Linked DNA regions of Actinacidiphila yeochonensis CN732. The protein of the gene in region 2 interacts with the protein of the main gene of each other region in a pairwise test. Links are inferred from orthologs where the notes say so. Each region holds a gene or a part of one and is shown on either strand. Other genes may lie near its edges.

The links.
Region 1: the proteins of panC (region 2) and BS72_RS07495 interact in binary tests that used the Escherichia coli proteins (3 or more experiments, as listed by UniProt). The link is inferred for Actinacidiphila yeochonensis CN732 from one-to-one orthologs.

The regions. Positions count from the first base shown.
Region 1 is NZ_JQNR01000004.1:140,350-143,514, reverse strand. The notes cover bases 38-2,894. They hold BS72_RS07495 (NUDIX hydrolase), read left to right. Parts: upstream 38-1,085; coding sequence 1,086-1,703; downstream 1,704-2,894. Other genes in these bases: BS72_RS07485 (glucarate dehydratase family protein), read right to left, coding at 2,518-2,894; BS72_RS07490 (gluconokinase), read left to right, coding at 2,005-2,478. In the rest of the region: more of BS72_RS07485, read right to left, coding at 2,895-3,165.
Region 2 is NZ_JQNR01000005.1:1,633,592-1,636,871, reverse strand. Bases 272-3,243 are described here. They hold panC (pantoate--beta-alanine ligase), read right to left. Parts: upstream 2,208-3,243; coding sequence 1,335-2,207; downstream 272-1,334. Other genes in these bases: BS72_RS18755 (threonine aldolase family protein), read left to right, coding at 3,242-3,243; BS72_RS18760 (Rossmann-like and DUF2520 domain-containing protein), read right to left, coding at 2,204-3,091. Outside these bases: more of BS72_RS18755, read left to right, coding at 3,244-3,280. UniProt on the Escherichia coli protein: Catalyzes the condensation of pantoate with beta-alanine in an ATP-dependent reaction via a pantoyl-adenylate intermediate.

The DNA.
Region 1 (3,165 bases), on a different replicon or contig from region 2:
CCGGCCGCGCCGGGCGGCCACCGCCATCACCAGGGCGAGTTGGCGGGCGCCGCCGGTGAAGAGGTTGCCGCGGCTGGCGCCGCCGTCCGCGAGCAGACCCGGGCGGCCGGTCCTGGCGACCGCCCGCCGTTCCAGCTCGGCGGCGCTGGAGGGGCGGTTGCAGACCATGACCTGCCCGGTCTCCTTCTCGTACCAGCGGAAGGCGGGCACGTCGTGGTCGCTGCCGTGCAGGATCGCGAGCTGGCTGGCGCCGGTCTGGCTGCTCCAGCCGGTGCGCCACGGAACCAGGTCGTGGGTGGTGCCCAGCCAGCCGGCCAGGGTGGGCATCACCGGCGGGTCCGCGGTGAGGGCGTCGCGCAGCACGTCGTGGCCCAGGCCGTCCAGTTGCAGGAAGACGGTGCCGGGGGTGCCCGGCGGCGGCGGGTCGTGGGGGTGGCGGCGACGGCCGGCGAGCCGGGCGAGCCGCCGCCCGTAGGCCGCGTCGTCGCGCATCGCGAGGGCGGTGCTGGTGGTGGAGGACGCGGCGGACATGACGGCGGCGATCACCACGGCGGTGGCGGGGCCACCTCGCCGCGGCCGTCCGGGGTGAAGCGCAGCGCGACCAGCAGCAGCGAGCCGTTGAGGAAGAACACCAGGGCGCCGAGCACCAGCGCCGGGACCAGCAGCAGGGCCCGTACCAGCAGCGGCCACACCAGGGCGCTCAGCAGGCCGAACGCGCCGGCGCCGATCGCGGCGGTCACGGCTATCTGGGTGGGGCTGTCGCCGCCGGGCGCCTCGATGCGGAAGTCCGGCAGCAGGGCGGCCAGCACCGCGAGGGTGGCCGAAGCCACCATCCACACGGCCAGCACGCGGCCGGCGGCCCGCACGGCACCGCGCCCCGCGACCCGCCCCCCACGTCCACCGGGCTGCTGAGGCACCCTCCCACCTTACGGGTCTGCCGGCAGTGGCCCCGACGTGCCCCGACGTGCGCCCGGCGCGGGCCGGGGGCGGCCGCGCGCCGGTCCGGGACCCTTCCGCGTCCTCCGGACTCCTGTGCGGGTCGGCCTGGCCTGCGCCGCGCGGGGCGGCGGTGGTTGAATCCCGGCATGAGCCGAGCGTCCGAGCCGCAGCACTCCCCGGAACCTGACGCCCCGTACGGGGAGGCGCGGGACGCCGCGTCCGGCGGCGGGGAGCCGCTCAGCGCCGACGAGGTGCTGGACGTGGTCGACGAGCACGACCGCGTCACCGGCACCGCCCGCCGCGCCGACGTCTACGCCCGCGGGCTGCGCCACCGTGCCGCGTTCATCCTGGTCCGGGACGCGCGGGAGCGGATCTTCGTGCACCGCCGAACCGACCGCAAGCTCATCTTCCCCTCGCGCTACGACCTGTTCGTGGGCGGCGTCCTCGGCGCGGGCGAGTCGTACGACGAGGCCGCCCTGCGCGAGGCCGAGGAGGAGCTGGGCGTCACCGGGCTGCCGCGCCCCACCCCGCTGTTCAGGTTCCTGTACGAGGACGGCGGCGGGCGCGGCTCGTGGTGGTCGGCGGTGTACGAGGTGCGCTGGGACGGGCCGGTGGACCCGCAGCCGGAGGAGGTCGCCTGGCACGCGTTCCTCACCGAGGACGAGGTGGCCGCCCGGCTCACGCAGTGGCCGTGGGTACCGGACGGGCTCGCCGCCTACCAGCGCCTGCTGCGGTTGCGCGAGAGCGACACCCAGCAACCCTGAACGACCGCTGGACGCCCCCGCGCGACACGGATCGGTACGGAGCGGCTCTGAGCGACAGGGGTGACGCCGGGAAGGCCGAACGGGTAGGCCCGTCCGGCGGGAGCGGCCCGGCGCCGCCGAGGTGGGCCTCCGCCGGTCCGGCCGCCCTGATCGGCCCCAGGGCGGCCGGACCACGGGCCGGGGTTGTGAAAACCCGATCCCCCGGTGTTGAGTGACCAGGTCCGACCGGACCGCCCGGTCGCGAAGTGGAAGGCAGGACCCCGTGACCGCCGCCCCCGCCGCACTGCCCGTGATCGTGGTCATGGGGGTGTCCGGCTCCGGCAAGTCGACCGTCGGCATGTCGCTGGCGGAGCGGCTCGGCCTGCCCTACGCGGAGGCCGACGACTTCCACCCGCCCGCCAACGTCGCCAAGATGGCCGCCGGGCACCCGCTGGACGACGAGGACCGCGCGCCCTGGCTGGACGCCATAGCCGACTGGATCGCCGGGCGCGCCGGGCAGGGCGGCGTGGTGAGCTGCTCGGCGCTGCGCCGCCGCTACCGCGACCGGCTGCGGGCCGCCGCACCCGACCTGTTCTTCCTGCACCTCACCGCCGCGCCGGAGTTGATCGCCACCCGGCTGTCGAGCCGCGCCGGGCACTTCATGCCGGCCGGCCTGCTCGGTTCCCAGCTGGAGACGCTGGAGGCGCTGGAGGACGACGAGCGCGGGGCCGCCGTCCCGGTCGACGGCGGCCCCGACGCGGTCGTCGAGCGGGCGCTGGCCCTCCTGCCGCACTGAGTCCGGTGCAGGCGGCTTCCCGCTTCCCGGCCGCCGCGGCTACCAGCGCGGCACCGAGGGGGTGCGCCACCGCGGGTCGGCCTTGCGCATGGCCGCGGCGTCGTCGCGGTCGCGCATCGTGCCGTCGTCGTCGAGCCACCGCTGGTGCAGGACGGCCAGCGCGTCGCGGTCGAGCTCGACGCCGAGGCCCGGCAGGTCGCTGACCGGCAGCGCGCCGTCGTGGAAGGTGTGCCGTCGGGTGATGACGTCCTCGGTCTGCCACGGGTAGTGCGTGTCGCAGGCGTAGTCGAGGTTGGGCACGGTGGCGGCGACATGCGTCATCGCGGCCAGGCTGATGCCGAGGTGGGTGTTGGAGTGCATCGACAGGCCCACCCCGAAGGTGCGGCAGACCGCCGCGAGGTGCTGGGTGTTGCGCAGCCCGCCCCAGTAGTGGTGGTCGGAGAGGACGACCTGCACGGCGCCGCGGGTGAACGCCTCGGGGATCTCCGCGAAGGTGGTCACGCACATGTTGGTGGCCAGTGGGACGCCGGTGGCCGCGGCCACCTCCGCCATGCCGTCGGTGCCGCCGGCCGGGTCCTCCAGGTACTCCAGGACGTCTGCCAGGTCGCGCGCGACCTTCACCGAGGTCTCCACCGACCAGGCGCCGTTGGGGTCCAGGCGCAGCGGCCGGCCGGGGAACGCCTCGGC
Region 2 (3,280 bases):
GAGGACGGGCGCCCCGGGAACGTCCCGCGCGGAGGCGAGCAGCGCGAGTACGTCGTCGGCGATCCGCTCGGCGAAGACCAGCCCCTCCAGCAGGGAGTTCGAGGCCAGCCGGTTGGCGCCGTGGACACCGGTGCAGGCGGTCTCGCCGCACGCGTAGAGGCCCGGCACGGTGGTGCGGCCCGACAGGTCGGTGCGCACCCCGCCGGAGGCGTAGTGGGCGGCCGGCGCCACCGGGATCGGCTCGGTGACCGGGTCGATGCCGTGGGCGCGGCAGGCGGCGAGGATGGTCGGGAAGCGCTCGGCCCACATCGCCGCGCCGAAGTGGCGGGCGTCGAGGTACATGTGGGCGGTGCCGGTCTCCAGCATCCGGCGGGTGATCGCCTTGGCGACGATGTCGCGCGGCGCCAGCTCGGCCAGCTCGTGCTGCCCGACCATGAAGCGCACGCCGTCGGCGTCCACCAGGTGGGCGCCCTCGCCGCGCACCGCCTCCGAGACCAGCGGCTGCTGGCCCTCCGCGTCCGGTCCCAGCCACAGCACGGTCGGGTGGAACTGCACGAACTCGATGTCGCTGACCTCGGCCCCGGCCCGCAGCGCCAGCGCCACGCCGTCGCCGGTGGACACCGGGGGGTTGGTGGTGGCCGAGAAGACCTGCCCCATGCCGCCGGTGGCCAGCACCACCGCGCGGGCCGTCACGGCGCCGACGCCGTCGCGCCGGCCGGCGCCCATCACGTGCAGGGTGACGCCGGCGGCGCGGCCCTCGGCGTCCGTGGCCAGGTCCAGCGCCAGGGCGTTCTCGACGAACTCGATCGAGCCGCCGCCCGGGGTGCCGTCGGCCGCCGCGCGGACCGCGGCGATCAGCGCGCGGGAGACCTCGGCGCCGGTCGCGTCGCCGCCGGCGTGCGCGATCCGGCTGCGGTGGTGGCCGCCCTCGCGGGTGAGCAGGATCTCGCCGGTGGCGGCGTCGGTGTCGAAGCGGGCGCCCGCCGCGATGAGCCGGCGCACGGCGCCGGGCCCCTCGGTGACCAGGGCGCGCACCGCGTCCTCGTCGCACAGCCCGGCGCCGGCCACGAGCGTGTCGTCCAGGTGCTCGGCGGGGGTGTCGCCCTCGCCGAGCGCGGCGGCTATGCCGCCCTGGGCCCAGCGGGTGGAGCCGTCGTCCAGGTGGGCCTTGGTCACCACGGTGACCTTCGCGCCGCCGGCGGCGCAGCGCAGCGCCACCGTCAGCCCGGCCACGCCGGAGCCGACGACGACCACGTCGGACGTGGTGGTCCAGCCGGGCGCGGGCGCGTTCAGACGTATCCGGGCGCCGCTCGGGTCGCCGGAGAGGTCAGCCGTCATTCGGGGGCTCCGAAGTCCAGGGGGATGTTGTCGATCAGGCGGATGGTGCCCACCTTCGCGGCCACGGCGAGCACCGCCGGGCCGGTGTGGTCGGGCCCGGCCTCGCTGAAGTCGGCCGGGTCGACGAGCGCCAGGTAGTCGGGCAGCACCGGCGGCCGTGCGCCGGCCGCCTCGGCGAGCACCTCGCGGGCGGCGGCCAGCACCGCGTCCGGGCCGGCGGCCAGCGCGTCCCGGCCGGCCGTCAGCGCCCGGGACAGGACCAGGGCGCTGGTGCGGGCGGCGTCGTCCAGGTAGCGGTTGCGGCTGGAGCGGGCCAGGCCGTCCGCCTCGCGGACGGTCGGCACCCCGACGATCTCCGCCGGGAAGTTCAGGTCCAGCACCATCCGGCGCACCAGCGCGAGCTGCTGCGCGTCCTTCTCGCCGAAGAACGCCGCGCCCGGCGGCTCGTGCGGGCCGCGGCGGGCGCCGAGGGTGAGGTGCAGCAGCTTGGCGACGACGGTCAGCATGCCGTCGAAGTGGCCGGGCCGGGAGGCGCCCTCGAAGCGCTCGCCCATCGGGCCGGCCGAGATCCGCACCTGCGGCTGCCCGCCGGGGTAGACCTCCTCGACGCCCGGGGCGAAGACGGTGTCGGCGCCGGCCGCGGCGGCCAGCTCGATGTCGGCGTCCAGGGTGCGCGGGTAGCGGTCCAGGTCCTCGCCGGCGCCGAACTGGAGCGGGTTGACGAAGACGGAGACGGTGACCCGGCCGGTGCCGGCGTGGGCGCGGGCGGCGCGGATCAGGGCGGCGTGGCCGTCGTGGAGCGCGCCCATGGTCATCACCACCGCGGCGGCGGGCGCCAGGTCGCGGGCGTGGCGGACGACTTCGGTCATCGGGTCCCCTCGTCGGCGAGGGCGCCCAGCAGCGCCTCCGCGTGTTCGGCCTTGAGCATTCCGTTGGCGAGCGCGCGGTCCGCGGTGGCGCGGGCCATGGCGACGTACGAGGCGGTGGTCTCGGGGGCGTGCGTGCGCAGCTCCGCGAGGTGGGCGGCGACGGTGCCGGCGTCGCCGCGGGCCACCGGGCCGGTCAGGGCGGCGTCCCCGGAGCGCAGCGCGTTGTCCAGCGCGGCGCCCAGCAGCGGGCCGAGCATCCGGCCGGGCTCGGCGACCCCGGAGGCGCGCAGCAGGTCGATCGACTGGGCGACCAGGGTGACCAGGTAGTTCGCGCCGATGGTCAGCGCCGCGTGGTAGAGCGGCCGGGCGGCCTCGTCGATCCACTCCGGTTCGCCGCCCATCTCGATCACCAGCGCCTCGGCGGCGGTGCGCAGTTCGGCCGGGGCGGTCACCCCGAAGCTGCATCCGGCCAGCCGCTGCACGTCCACGGGCGTGCCGGTGAACGTCATCACCGGGTGCAGCGCCAGCGGCAGCGCCCCGGCCCGCAGCGCCGGCTCCAGCACGGAGTACCCGAACCGGCCGGAGGCGTGCGCCAGCAGCTGCCCGGGGCGCACCGCGCCGGTGCCGGCCAGGCCGGCCACCAGGTCGGGCAGCGCGTCGTCGGGCACCGTCAGCAGCACCAGGTCGGCGCGGGCCAGCACCTCGGCCGGGTCCAGCAGCGGCACCCCCGGCAGCAGGGCCTCGGCCCGCCGCCGGGACGCCTCCGACACCCCGGAGACGGCCACCGGGTGATGCCCCGCCAGTCGGAGCGCCGCGGCCAGCGCGGGCCCGACCCGGCCGGCGCCCACCACCCCGACCGACAGCCTCGCCGGCTTCTCGTCCACGCCCACCACGCCCCTCGCTCGCCGGGCTCCCGCACACTTCTCGTCAATCCTACGTTAAGGCGGGCGGATGAGCCCGTACCCGGGGCCCGACGGCGCCGCCGCCTCGGACCCGGACCCGCGGGCCCCGCGCGCCGGTGAGACGATCGCGGCATGACGACGGACGAAGAGGCGCGGGCACGGCGCCGGGCC